Linked DNA regions of Tardiphaga sp. vice304. The protein of the gene in region 1 binds, or shares a complex with, the protein of each later gene. Links are inferred from orthologs where the notes say so. Each region holds a gene or a part of one and is shown in the gene's direction. Other genes may lie near its edges.

The links. The genes of interacting proteins can lie anywhere in the genome.
Region 2: the proteins of eno (region 1) and FNL56_RS15350 are in contact, whole or in part, in a solved structure (PDB 2FYM), measured with the Escherichia coli proteins. The link is inferred for Tardiphaga sp. vice304 from one-to-one orthologs.

The regions. Positions count from the first base shown.
Region 1 is NZ_CP041402.1:3,049,472-3,057,074, forward strand. The notes cover bases 2,363-5,293. They hold eno (phosphopyruvate hydratase), read left to right. Parts: upstream 2,363-3,151; coding sequence 3,152-4,435; downstream 4,436-5,293. Other genes in these bases: pstB (phosphate ABC transporter ATP-binding protein PstB), read right to left, coding at 2,363-2,411; queF (preQ(1) synthase), read right to left, coding at 2,529-3,026; FNL56_RS14520 (glycoside hydrolase family 113), read left to right, coding at 4,638-5,293. Outside these bases: FNL56_RS14495 (hypothetical protein), read left to right, coding at 1-374; FNL56_RS28840 (caspase family protein), read left to right, coding at 724-1,239; more of pstB, read right to left, coding at 1,524-2,362; more of FNL56_RS14520, read left to right, coding at 5,294-7,469; FNL56_RS14525 (thioesterase domain-containing protein), read right to left, coding at 7,547-7,603. UniProt on the Escherichia coli protein: Catalyzes the reversible conversion of 2-phosphoglycerate (2-PG) into phosphoenolpyruvate (PEP). It is essential for the degradation of carbohydrates via glycolysis.
Region 2 is NZ_CP041402.1:3,233,437-3,237,272, reverse strand. It holds FNL56_RS15350 (Rne/Rng family ribonuclease), read left to right. Parts: upstream 1-336; coding sequence 337-3,636; downstream 3,637-3,836. Other genes in the region: FNL56_RS15345 (TetR/AcrR family transcriptional regulator), read right to left, coding at 3,700-3,836. UniProt on the Escherichia coli protein: Endoribonuclease that plays a central role in RNA processing and decay. Required for the maturation of 5S and 16S rRNAs and the majority of tRNAs. Also involved in the degradation of most mRNAs.

The DNA.
Region 1 (7,603 bases):
CGAGCGCGCGCTGCGCGCCGGGCAGCCTGCTGCTGGGTGTGGTGCAATCGACCGGTACTGTCGATTTCCTGGCGGCGCCGCTGGCCGTGACGGAGCGGTTTTCCGAGCTTGCCCATCAGGGGCGCATGCCGGAAGCGAGGTTTCGCTTTTCGGCACCGTGCCTTCGCAGCGCCTGCACGAAATGGCAGGGCGGCTGCGGGGTGGCGGAGCGCGCCAGCGCGCTTGCCCTGCAGCACGACCTGCAAGCCGATCCGGGCAATATCCCCGACTGCGCCATTCGCACGCGTTGCCAGTGGCACGCCGAACATGGTGCCGAAATTTGCGTGGCCTGCCGCTGGGTGATCACCGAACGAGCTACAACAGCAGACGGCTAGACAGGAGAGAGCGCCATGGCGCGTGGTATTTCGCTGCATCTTGGATTGAACGCCATCGACCCCACGCATTATGCCGGATGGGACGGCGCGCTGAACGCCTGCGAGGCGGACGCCGAATCGATGAAGGAAATCGCAGAGGCCTGCGGCTACCAGGCCCGGATCGCACTTACGACAGAAGCCAAGCGCGACACCGTGATATCGTTCTTGAGCAAGGACGCGCAGCAATTGCAGAGCGGCGATATCTTCCTGCTGACCTATTCAGGCCACGGCGGCCGTCTGCCCGATATCAACGGCGACGAGCCCGACGGGCAGGACGAAACCTGGTGCCTGTATGACGGCCAACTCATCGATGACGAGATCTACCAGCTCTATCGGGGGTTGTCCGCAGGTGTACGCGGTTTCGTACTTTCGGATAGTTGCCATAGCGGGACCATGCTCAAGAGCACGTTCTATATGGCGGCGCTGGCATCGGGATGGGTGGGCGATCCTACCGCGCCCAGCGCTTCACCGCCCAAATACAAGTTCATGCCGCCGCCCATCGCAAGCCGCACCTATAAGAACAATCGCGTTTTACGACGATCTGCAGCGGACGGGCGCTGCCTCCTCCAGCGAAGCCAGCGATATACTCGCGACCGTTCGCCTGATCTCGGGCTGTCAGGACAACCAGTATTCGCTCGACGGCACCTTCAACAGCGCGTTCACCGAAAAGCTCCTGCGGGTCTGGAACCGCGGCAAATTCGACGGCGACTACGGCGCCTTCCATCGGGCGGTCCAGAAGGAGCTGCCGCCGAGCCAATCCCCCAACCATACGGTCATCGGCAAGGAAATGCTGGAATTCGATCGTCAGCGGCCCTTTAAGATCTAGGCTGATGGTTGCCGGCGTCGGATCTCGTTCGGGCAGGCGCACGGCGGTGGTTAGTTGTTCTCCGGCACAGCAAGGCCGGTGCCCGAGCGATGTCACTGCATGAGATTTGCTGCTCCATGGGGCAGAGGATAGTCCTGATCGTCCGTGTCATTGACAATCTTTGCTTTGGCAAGCTGCGCGGCCGCTGCTGACTGCATCGACGATCATCGATGCGCTGGGCTTCTGCCTGCGCGGTCTTGCTCAGGCCGAGCATGCCGGCGGATGCAGAAGCCAGATCGACAAGGTCAGCCAAATCGCCCGGTGACAAAGCGCTGCGTGCGCGGATCTTTCGGGGTCAGGAAGATTTCGCTGACCGATCCGAATTCGCTGAGTTCGCCGAGATACATGAAGCCCGCATAGTCGGACACGCGCGCGGCCTGCTGCAAATTATGAGTGACGATCACGATCGTATGATCGCGCTTGAGTTCGTCGATGGTCTGCTCGATCTTGGCCGACGAGATCGGATCGATCGCCGAACACGGTTCGTCGAGCAACAGCACCTCGGGCTGCAGGGCGATGGCGCGGGCGCTGCTGAGGCGCTGCTGTTGTCCTCCGGAAAGATCGAGGCCGCTTTTGCGCAACTGGTCCTTGACCTCATCCCACAGCGCGACGCGGCGCAGCGCCTGTTCGACTTCCAGGTCCATGTCCGCTTTGGAAATATTCCGGTTGAGGCCGATCCCGAATCCAATGTTGTCGTAGATTGACATTGGAAACGGTGTTGGTCTCTGGAACACCATGCCGACCCGCGTTCTCAGCACGGCGGCATCCTCATCGGGTGCCAGAATGTTCTTGCCATCGAGCAGCACCTCGCCCTCGACGCGCTGTCCGGGATAAAGGCTGTACATGCGGTTGAAGACGCGCAGCAGGGTCGACTTGCCGCAGCCCGAGGGGCCGATCAAAGCCGTGACGCGGTTGGTATAGATCGGCAGCGAGACGTCCCTTAGGGCGCGGATGCCATCCTGATAGTAGAAATTGAGATTGCGGACGGTGATCTTTTCCCGAACCGGCTCATGATCGACCTTTGATCTGATGATCTGAGCCAGATGGTCGCGCGCAGCGGCCGCTTTGCGTGCGGCTTCGGCACGCCAGATCGCCTCCACCGTGTTCGGCTTGGTCGTCAGGACTTCCGTCATTGATCAGCCATCCACCGTTGCACTGGTGGGTAGACTAGACCAGCGCCGACGGGATTGATTGATCAGGGTCAAAACCCCTGGAATACAGCCAGGTGATTGGCTGGGCGGTGCGCTACGTCACCCCCGGCCGCGATACGGTGCGACGCCCTGGTCGGGGATCCACATGCCCTTGGGCAGTTTGCCGGTCTGCCAGAACACGTCGATCGGGATGCCGCCGCGCGGGTACCAGTAGCCGCCGATTCGCAGCCATTTCGGCTTGACCTCGGCGGCGATCCGCTTGCCGATCGAGACCGTGCAGTCCTCGTGGAAGGCGCCATGGTTGCGGAACGAGGCGACGTAGAGTTTCAGCGATTTCGACTCCAGCAGCCAGTCGCCCGGCACGTAGTCGATCATCAGATGGGCGAAGTCCGGCTGGCCGGTGACCGGGCACAGCGAGGTGAATTCCGGCGCCGTGAAGCGGACCACGTAATTGGTGTCGGCCTGCGGATTCGGTACCCGGTCGAGCCTGGCCTGCTCGGGGGTGGTCGGCCAGGTCACCTCATGGCCGAGTTGCAGGCCGGACGGGTCGAGCTTGGCGGGCTTGGATTCGGGCGTCTTTTTGGGGGCTTTGGACATCAGGGTCTCCGTTGTCGTGGTTCTAGCCAATTGGCAGGCCGCCGTCACCCTGCGCGGCCTTTTCCCACCCGGTCGCTTGCTGTAGAAGCGGCGCACCATCCACCCCGCATGCCAAAGAGGCTCCCATGACCGCCATCGTCGACATCATCGGCCGCGAAATTCTCGATAGCCGCGGCAATCCCACGGTCGAAGTGGATGTCATTCTGGAAGACGGGTCGTTGGGCCGTGCCGCGGTGCCCTCCGGCGCCTCCACCGGCGCCCACGAGGCGGTGGAACTGCGCGACGGCGACAAGGCGCGTTACGCCGGCAAGGGCGTGCAGAAGGCGGTCGAGGCCGTCAATGGCGAGATTTTCGACGCGATCGGCGGCATGGACGCCGAGCAGCAGATCCAGATCGACGAGATCATGATCGGCCTCGACGGCACCGAGAACAAGTCGCGGCTGGGCGCCAACGCGATCCTCGGCGTCTCGCTGGCGGTCGCCCGGGCGGCGGCGGAATCGTTCGACATGCCGCTGTATCGCTACGTCGGCGGCACCTCGGCGCGCACGCTGCCGGTGCCGATGATGAACATCATCAATGGCGGCATGCATGCCGACAATCCGATCGACTTCCAGGAATTCATGATCATGCCGGTGGGCGCGGCCACCTTCTCGGAAGGCCTGCGCTGCGGCGCCGAGATCTTCCACACGCTGAAGAGCGAGCTGAAGAAGGCCGGCCACAACACCAATGTTGGCGACGAGGGCGGCTTCGCGCCCAATCTGAAGTCGGCCGACGAGGCGCTGGACTTCGTGATGGCCGCCATCAACAAGGCCGGCTACAGCGCGGGCAAGGATGTCATGCTGGCGCTGGATTGCGCCGCCACCGAATTCTTCAAGGATGGCGCCTATGTCTATGGCGGCGAAAACAAGACCCGCAGCGGTTCGGAGCAGGCGAAGTACCTCGCCGATCTGGCGTCGCGCTATCCGATCGTCTCGATCGAGGACGGCATGTCCGAGGACGACATGGACGGCTGGAAGGAACTGACCGACCTGATCGGCAGCAAGTGCCAACTGGTCGGCGACGATCTGTTCGTCACCAACGTCACGCGACTGGCCGACGGCATCAAGAACGGTCGCGCCAATTCTATCCTGATCAAGGTCAACCAGATCGGCACGCTGACCGAAACCCTGTCGGCCATCGAGATGGCCTACAAGGCCGGCTACACCGCCGTGATGTCGCATCGCTCCGGCGAGACCGAGGACTCCACGATCGCCGACCTCGCGGTCGCCAGCAATTGCGGGCAGATCAAGACCGGCTCGCTGTCGCGCTCGGATCGCGTCGCCAAGTACAACCAGTTGCTGCGCATCGAGCAGGAACTGGGCACGCAGGCGAAATATGCCGGCCGCGCCGCGCTGAAGGCGCTCGCGTAACGTGCGTCCTGTGAACGTGTAATCGCCACGCGTTTATCCGGCGACGATCGTCGTTTCGTCATCGAGACGTCACTCTAACGCCTGCAGTTCCGCCACCGGAACTGCAGGCGTTTTCCTGCGCACTTGTTTTGAACGAACCTTGGTCTCTTAACAAACACGTCACGGCCTGACCCTATCCGTCACACCGGGATGGAGGGCATCGATGGCGGGGATTTTTCGGGTTCAAGGTTTTGGTGCGCTATCGGAATGGAACGGCCAGTTCGGCAGCGCGTCCGCCGCGCAGGCATTCCAGAACGTGGCAGCGCTGGGATCCAACTCGGTCGCGCTGACGGTCCGGATCTGGACCGACAGCAAGACCGGCAGCACGGTCATCGCCCATCCCGACAAGACCGAAAGCGATGCCAGCCTTCTCGCCGGATTCCAGGCCGCGCATGCGGCGGGACTCGACGTCGTGCTCAAGGCCGGCATCACCGGGCTCGACAGCACCATCTCGAGCAGCCTTGCGCCCGCCCACGTCGATGCGTTCTTCGCGTCGTACAAGGCGGAGATCGTGCATCTGGCTGACATCGCGGAGCAGGGCGGCGTGGCGACCTTTGCGATCGGCAACGAGATGAGCAAACTCTCGGGCGCGCGGTATCTGCCGCAATGGACCGATCTCATCTCGGCCGTTCGCTCGGTCTACCACGGTGAACTCACCTATTCGGCGGCCACCGACGAGGCCTCCAAGGTCAGTTTCTGGAGCCAGCTCGACACCATCAGCGTCAACACCTATCCGCCGCTGACCGCCAGCACGACGCCGACGGTGGCCGATCTCGTCCATGCCTGGACCGAGGTGCCGTTCAATCCGTATTACGCTGCCGCCTTCGATTACAAATCGCCGGTCGATTTCCTGCATTCGCTGTCGCTGGAATATGGCAAGCCGATCCTGATGACCGAGGTCGGCTATCGCAGCATCGACGGCACGGCGATCAATCCCGGCGGCGGTTCGTCCAAGGCGCCCGCAGATCTCGCCGAGCAGGCCGATGCCTACAACGCCTTCTTCCAGGTCTGGACAGCGCATGGCGGCGACTGGCTGCAGGGCGTCGAGTTCTGGCAATGGGACCTCAACGGCAACCATTCCCCGACCGGCTATTCCGTGCAGGGCAAGCCGGCGCAGGACGTCGTGTCGCAGTATTTCAACGGCAAGGGTGTCGTGCCCGACCTCGTCGTTGCCGGCTCGTCGATTGTCGACGTGATCGATTCCGGCCGGGGTAATGACACGATCCATGGCGGCGCAGGCGGCGATCTGATCCGCGGCGGCGACGGCAACGACACCATCGTCGGCGGGCCCGATGTCACCGAGAAACTGACGACGACGACGGTGACCATCACCGCCTACGGTTCGGTGGTCGCAGGGATCGGCGCGCAGGCGCGAATTCTGGTCAACGGCGTCGCGGTCTCCGGCGTGATGGAATTCACGCCGGCCACCGATCCCCAGGGTTACCAGACCTATGCGGTGACCTTCGACAACCCCGATCAGGTCGGCAGCGTTGCCATCGAGTTGATCAACTCGGCCTCCGGGCGCGCTTTGCACGTCAAGGACTTTGCCATCAACGGGGTGGCGCTGTCGCCGTCCCAGGCAACCAACGCCAGTTCGCCCGGCTCGTTCGATCTCTATGTCCGCACCATCAGTTTCGACACCAGCGGGCATCAGGACTGGTTCGTCGGCGCGGCCTCCGACAATGACGTCATCACCGGCGGTGGCGGCAACGATGTGATCGACGGCGGCGGCGGCATCGATACGGCCGTGTTCTCCGGCAATGCCAGCTATTACGACGTCAGCTTCGAAGGCGCCACGATCGTGGTGACCGACAGGATTGCCGGTCGCGACGGCAGCGACCGCATCAGCAATGTCGAAGTGCTGAAATTTGCCAATGCCACGGTCGGCTCCGACAGCATCATTCCGCCATTGACCACGGCGCTGGCTGGTGATCGTTTCCATTTCGACGCGGTCGATAGCGCCGGCCATGTGACCGGTCAGACGGTCCGCCATGCCGACGGCACGCGCGACGTCTATGACAGTGCGATCGTCGGCAAGGACTACGCGTCGCTGCACGCCACTATCGACACCACGGGGCATTCCAGCCTGGTCGAGGGCTTTCGCGCCGACGGGTCGAGTGTCATGAGACAGACCGTGGATGCGGCCGGGGTCGTCCATCTCGATCGGTATGACAGCTCGGACCATCTGATCCAGCAGACCGTGACGCAGAAGAATGGGTCCTGGGTGCAGTCGGCGTTTACCGCGGACGGCGAAATCAGCAGCGAGATCCAGCGTCATGTCGATGGCACGCGCGACATCACCAATTACGATGTAGTCGGCAAGGCCTATACAACGGAGCATGTCGTTCGCGATGCCGCCGGCATCAGCGTGCTGACCGAAGGATTTCGCGACGATGGTTCGCTGGCGTTGCGGCAGACGATGATCGACGGCGTCCGGACGCTCGCGCAGTACGACAGCAGCGGACACCTCGACCAGCAGACCGTGACGCAGAAGGACGGATCGTTCCTGCAGTCGAACTATCTGGCCGACGGCACGCTCGCCACTGAGACGGCGCGGCACGCCGACGGCACCCGGCATGTGGATATTTTCGGTGTCACCGGGCAGGCCTATGCGGCACGACACGACGATTTCAGCGCGACCGGGCAGCGGCTGGCCACGACCTTCGACAACCACGACGGCAGCCACACCATGACCGCCTACACCTCCGGCGTGACGCTGACGTCAACGCCGGCCAACGATGTGATGAACAGCGCCGGCGGCGACACTTTCGTCTTCAGGCAGCCATCCGGGCACGATGTCATCAACAATTTCCGGACCGGCGAGGGCGCCGCCCATGACGTCATCCAGATCGATTCATCGGTGGCCGTCGATCTCGCCCATCTCTCGGTGCAGGTGGTCGGGCAAGACACGCTGATCGACCTCGGCCACGACGCGTCGATCACGTTGACCGGGGTGGTCGCGCCGCTGACGTCCCACGACGTGCTGATCGTTTGAGCTGGACAGCGTCTGCGTGATACGCGCAAAAAAAGCCGCGACGATTTCTCGCCGCGGCTCGCTCGTTTCGCAATGTTCTACTGCGCGGGTGCGGCCGAGATCTGCTGGGCCGGCTTCTTCTTCACCGGCCCGCG
Region 2 (3,836 bases), 180 kb from region 1 along the record:
CGACCGATTATCCCGCTTTTACGCGCGGGATAGGCGAGAGCCGGCGACCTCTTTCGCCGGACGCCAGCAATAAAGGCGGCGCCATTGCCGCCGAGATTTAGACGGGCCGACGCTTGATGCGCCAGACTGTGATGCCGACGAAGACCTATACGGGACCTGCGCCGATGCGAAGCCTCAGCTTCGCGCGTCGCCCTGCACTGGGTCTGCGATCGGCACGGCGCCCCGGGTTGCGTTTCGGCCTTCCTTTCACCCCCGAATCAGGTGGACCGTTGCGTCACCCGGCTGCGCCCTTCGCGCTTGCCGCCACGCGCGCCCTCCGCCGCCATGAGCCCCCAAATGCCCAACAAAATGTTGATCGATGCCACCCACGCGGAAGAGACCCGGGTCGTCGTGATCCGCGGCAATCGCGTCGAGGAATTTGATTTCGAGACCGCGCAGCGCAAGCAGCTTCGCGGCAACATCTACCTTGCCAAAGTCACCCGCGTAGAGCCCTCGCTGCAGGCCGCTTTCATCGAATATGGCGGCAACCGCCACGGCTTCCTCGCCTTCAGCGAAATCCACCCCGATTACTACCAGATCCCGGTCGCCGACCGTCTGGCGCTGATCGAGGCCGACGAACGCGCCCATCGCGAGGCCGAAGAAGAGACCGACAACCGTTCCAGCCGCGGCAGCAAGCGCCCGCGTCATCGCAACTCGCGCCGCCGCAGCGGCGGCGAGCGCGTGCAGAGCGACGTCGTCGCGCAGGATCCGTCACAGGCCGAGCAGCCGCGCGATCCCGCTTTCGACGCGCCCGCCGGCGAACACGTTCATGCCCATGACGAAGGCCACCATGCCGGCGAGCATCACGAGCATGACCACGACGGTCAGCCGCACAGCCACGCCCATGACCATGCCGAGGGTGACCATTCCCACGGCGAGCCCGCTGTAACCGGCGAAGCCTTCGGCGACCACCATCACGAGAGCCACGCTGCGCCGATCGATGCCGAGGCACCCGTCGCCGAGGTTCCTGTGTCCGAGACTTCGATCGCCGAGGCGCCCGCTGCCGCGACGCCGGCCGTTGAAGCCGTGACGTCCGAGACCCCCGCTTCCGAGACCCCCGCTTCCGAAATCCACCCGGACCAGCCGGTGGCCGAAACCGCCGCGCCGGAAACGGCCGCCGAACTGGCCGAACCGGTGGCTGCCGTTGCGACCGAAGCGCATGATCACGGTCACGACGACCACGCCCATGAAGACCATCATGACGCCGCCTACGCCGCCGCGAAGAACCTGGCGCATGCCGACGACGCCGTGCACCACGACGAGCACGCGGCCGTAGAAGCCGACGAGCATGACGACGAGGAAGACGAGGAAGAAGAAGCCGAAGAGGATCAGGTCGAATCCGTCGGCGGCGACGACGTTCTGGAAGAAGTGCCCGAGCGCGCCTTCCGGCCGCGCCGCCAGTACAAGATCCAGGAAGTCATCAAGCGCCGCCAGGTGATGCTGGTGCAGGTCGTCAAGGAAGAGCGCGGCAACAAGGGCGCCGCGCTGACCACCTACCTGTCGCTGGCCGGCCGCTATGCCGTCTTGATGCCGAACACCGCGCGCGGTGGCGGCATCTCGCGCAAGATCACCTCGGCGCAGGATCGCTCCCGCCTCAAGGAAGTGGTCTCCGACCTCGACGTGCCGGAAGGCATGGGGATCATCCTGCGCACCGCAGGCGCCTCCCGCACCAAGCCGGAAATCAAGCGCGACTTCGAATATCTGATCCGGATGTGGGAAACCGTCCGCGACATGACGCTGAAGTCGCAGGCGCCCACCCTCGTCTACGAGGAAGGCTCGCTGATCAAGCGTTCGCTGCGCGACCTCTACAACAAGGAAATCGACGAGATCCAGGTCGCCGGCGAAGCTGGCTATCAGGAAGCCCGCGACTTCATGCACATGCTGATGCCGTCGAACGTTCGCGCGGTGAAGCTGTATCGCGACGGCCAGCCGCTGTTCTCGCGGATGGGTGTCGAGAGCCAGTTGGACGCAATGTTCTCGCCGACCGTGCAGCTGAAGTCCGGCGGCTACATCGTCATCAACCAGACCGAAGCGCTGGTCTCGATCGACGTCAACTCCGGCCGCTCCACCAAGGAGCATCACATCGAGGACACCGCGCTCAAGACCAATCTTGAAGCCGCGGAAGAAGTTGCGCGTCAGCTCCGGTTGCGCGATCTCGCCGGCCTGATCGTCATCGACTTCATCGACATGGATGAGAAGCGCAACAACCGCTCCGTCGAGCGCAAGATGAGCGACTGCCTGCGGCAGGATCGCGCACGCATCCAGGTCGGACGCATCTCGCATTTCGGCCTGCTCGAAATGTCGCGCCAGCGCATCCGCGCCAGCGTGCTGGAAAGCTCCACCGAGGTCTGCACGCATTGCGGCGGCAGCGGCCACGTCCGTTCGGTCTCCTCCGTTGCGCTGCAGCTGCTGCGCGGCATGGAAGAGATCCTGATGAAGGGTGCCACCCATAACATGGTGGTTCGCACCCGCACCGACGTCGCGCTCTATGTGCTCAATCACAAGCGCGGCCATCTGCGGGATCTCGAAAGCTCCTTCAAGGTCACGCTCGCCGTGATCGCCGACGCCAGCATCACCGGTCAGCAGTCCTTCGTGATCGACCGCGGCGACCAGGTGCATACGCTGGAAGCCGCCAAGGGCATCCTTGCCGCCCAGGTCGCCGCCTTCCCGCCACCGCTGGAAGAAGAGCCGTTCGACGATGAAGACCTGTTCGAGGTCGAAGCCGAAATCGAGACCGAGGAGACCGAAGGTCTGGTCGATGGTCCGGCCGATGGGTCGGCCGACGACGACAACGCCGCCGAGAGCGCCGGCAGCGACACCGATGCCGATGGCCGCAAGCGCAAGCGCCGCCGGCGTCGTCGTGGCCGTGCCGGCGAGACCCGCGAAGGCGGGCCGGTGGCCGAGCGTGACGTGAATGAAGCCGCCGCCTTCGCCAGCGAAGGTCTCGTGGAGGCCGTCGGTGACGACGCCGAAGGCGACGACGAGGAATCCGAGGACGTGCCCGGCGAAGCCCGTGCCGAGCCGGTCGATGGCGAGCGCCGTCCGCGCCGCCGCGGCCGTCGCGGTGGTCGTCGCCGGCGTGGCGGTCCGGAAGACGGTGTCGTCGGCTCGATCGCCGACGAACTCGGTCCGCTGCAGGCTTCCGAAGCCTCTGAGGCGGTCGCCGACCTCGAAGGCGGTCCGGTGCCGCACGACGGCAGCTCGCTGCGGCCGCATGACTCGACGCTGACGGAAGCGATCGCCGGACAGGCCGAGCCGGCGCAGCCGGCGTCGTTCAATGCCGAACCCGCGACCGCCCCGCCGCAGCCCGTCGCTACGCCGGAGCCGGAGCCGGCCCCGGAAGCCGTTGCGCAGGACGACGACAAGGCTGCCGCCCGCCGCCGTTCGACGGTCCGCGAGAAGGTCAGCTTCGGCTCCTCCGCTGCGCCCGTCGCCGCCCCGGTCGCTGCGGCGCCTGAACCGGTCGCTGCGGCACCTGAGCCTGTCGCAGCGCCAGCGCCCGTCCCAGCGCCGGAGCCCGCCAAGCCGGACGCCGGTACCGACACCGCGCCCCGCAAGGCCGGATGGTGGTCCCGCGCATTCGGCAACGGCGAGTAGACTCGACCCAAACGAACAATAAAAAGCCGCCCGGCCAAACCGGGCGGCTTTTTGCTGACCGGGTTAAACGATGCGTCCGTGCTCTCGCGCCGATGGCCATCCACCAATGACGGCGCGAAGAAAAGCGAGAAAGATTTTATCGCGCGGCGGGGCTCCGGCCACCACGCCTTGCACGGCAAGACCTGACCACAGCGCATAGA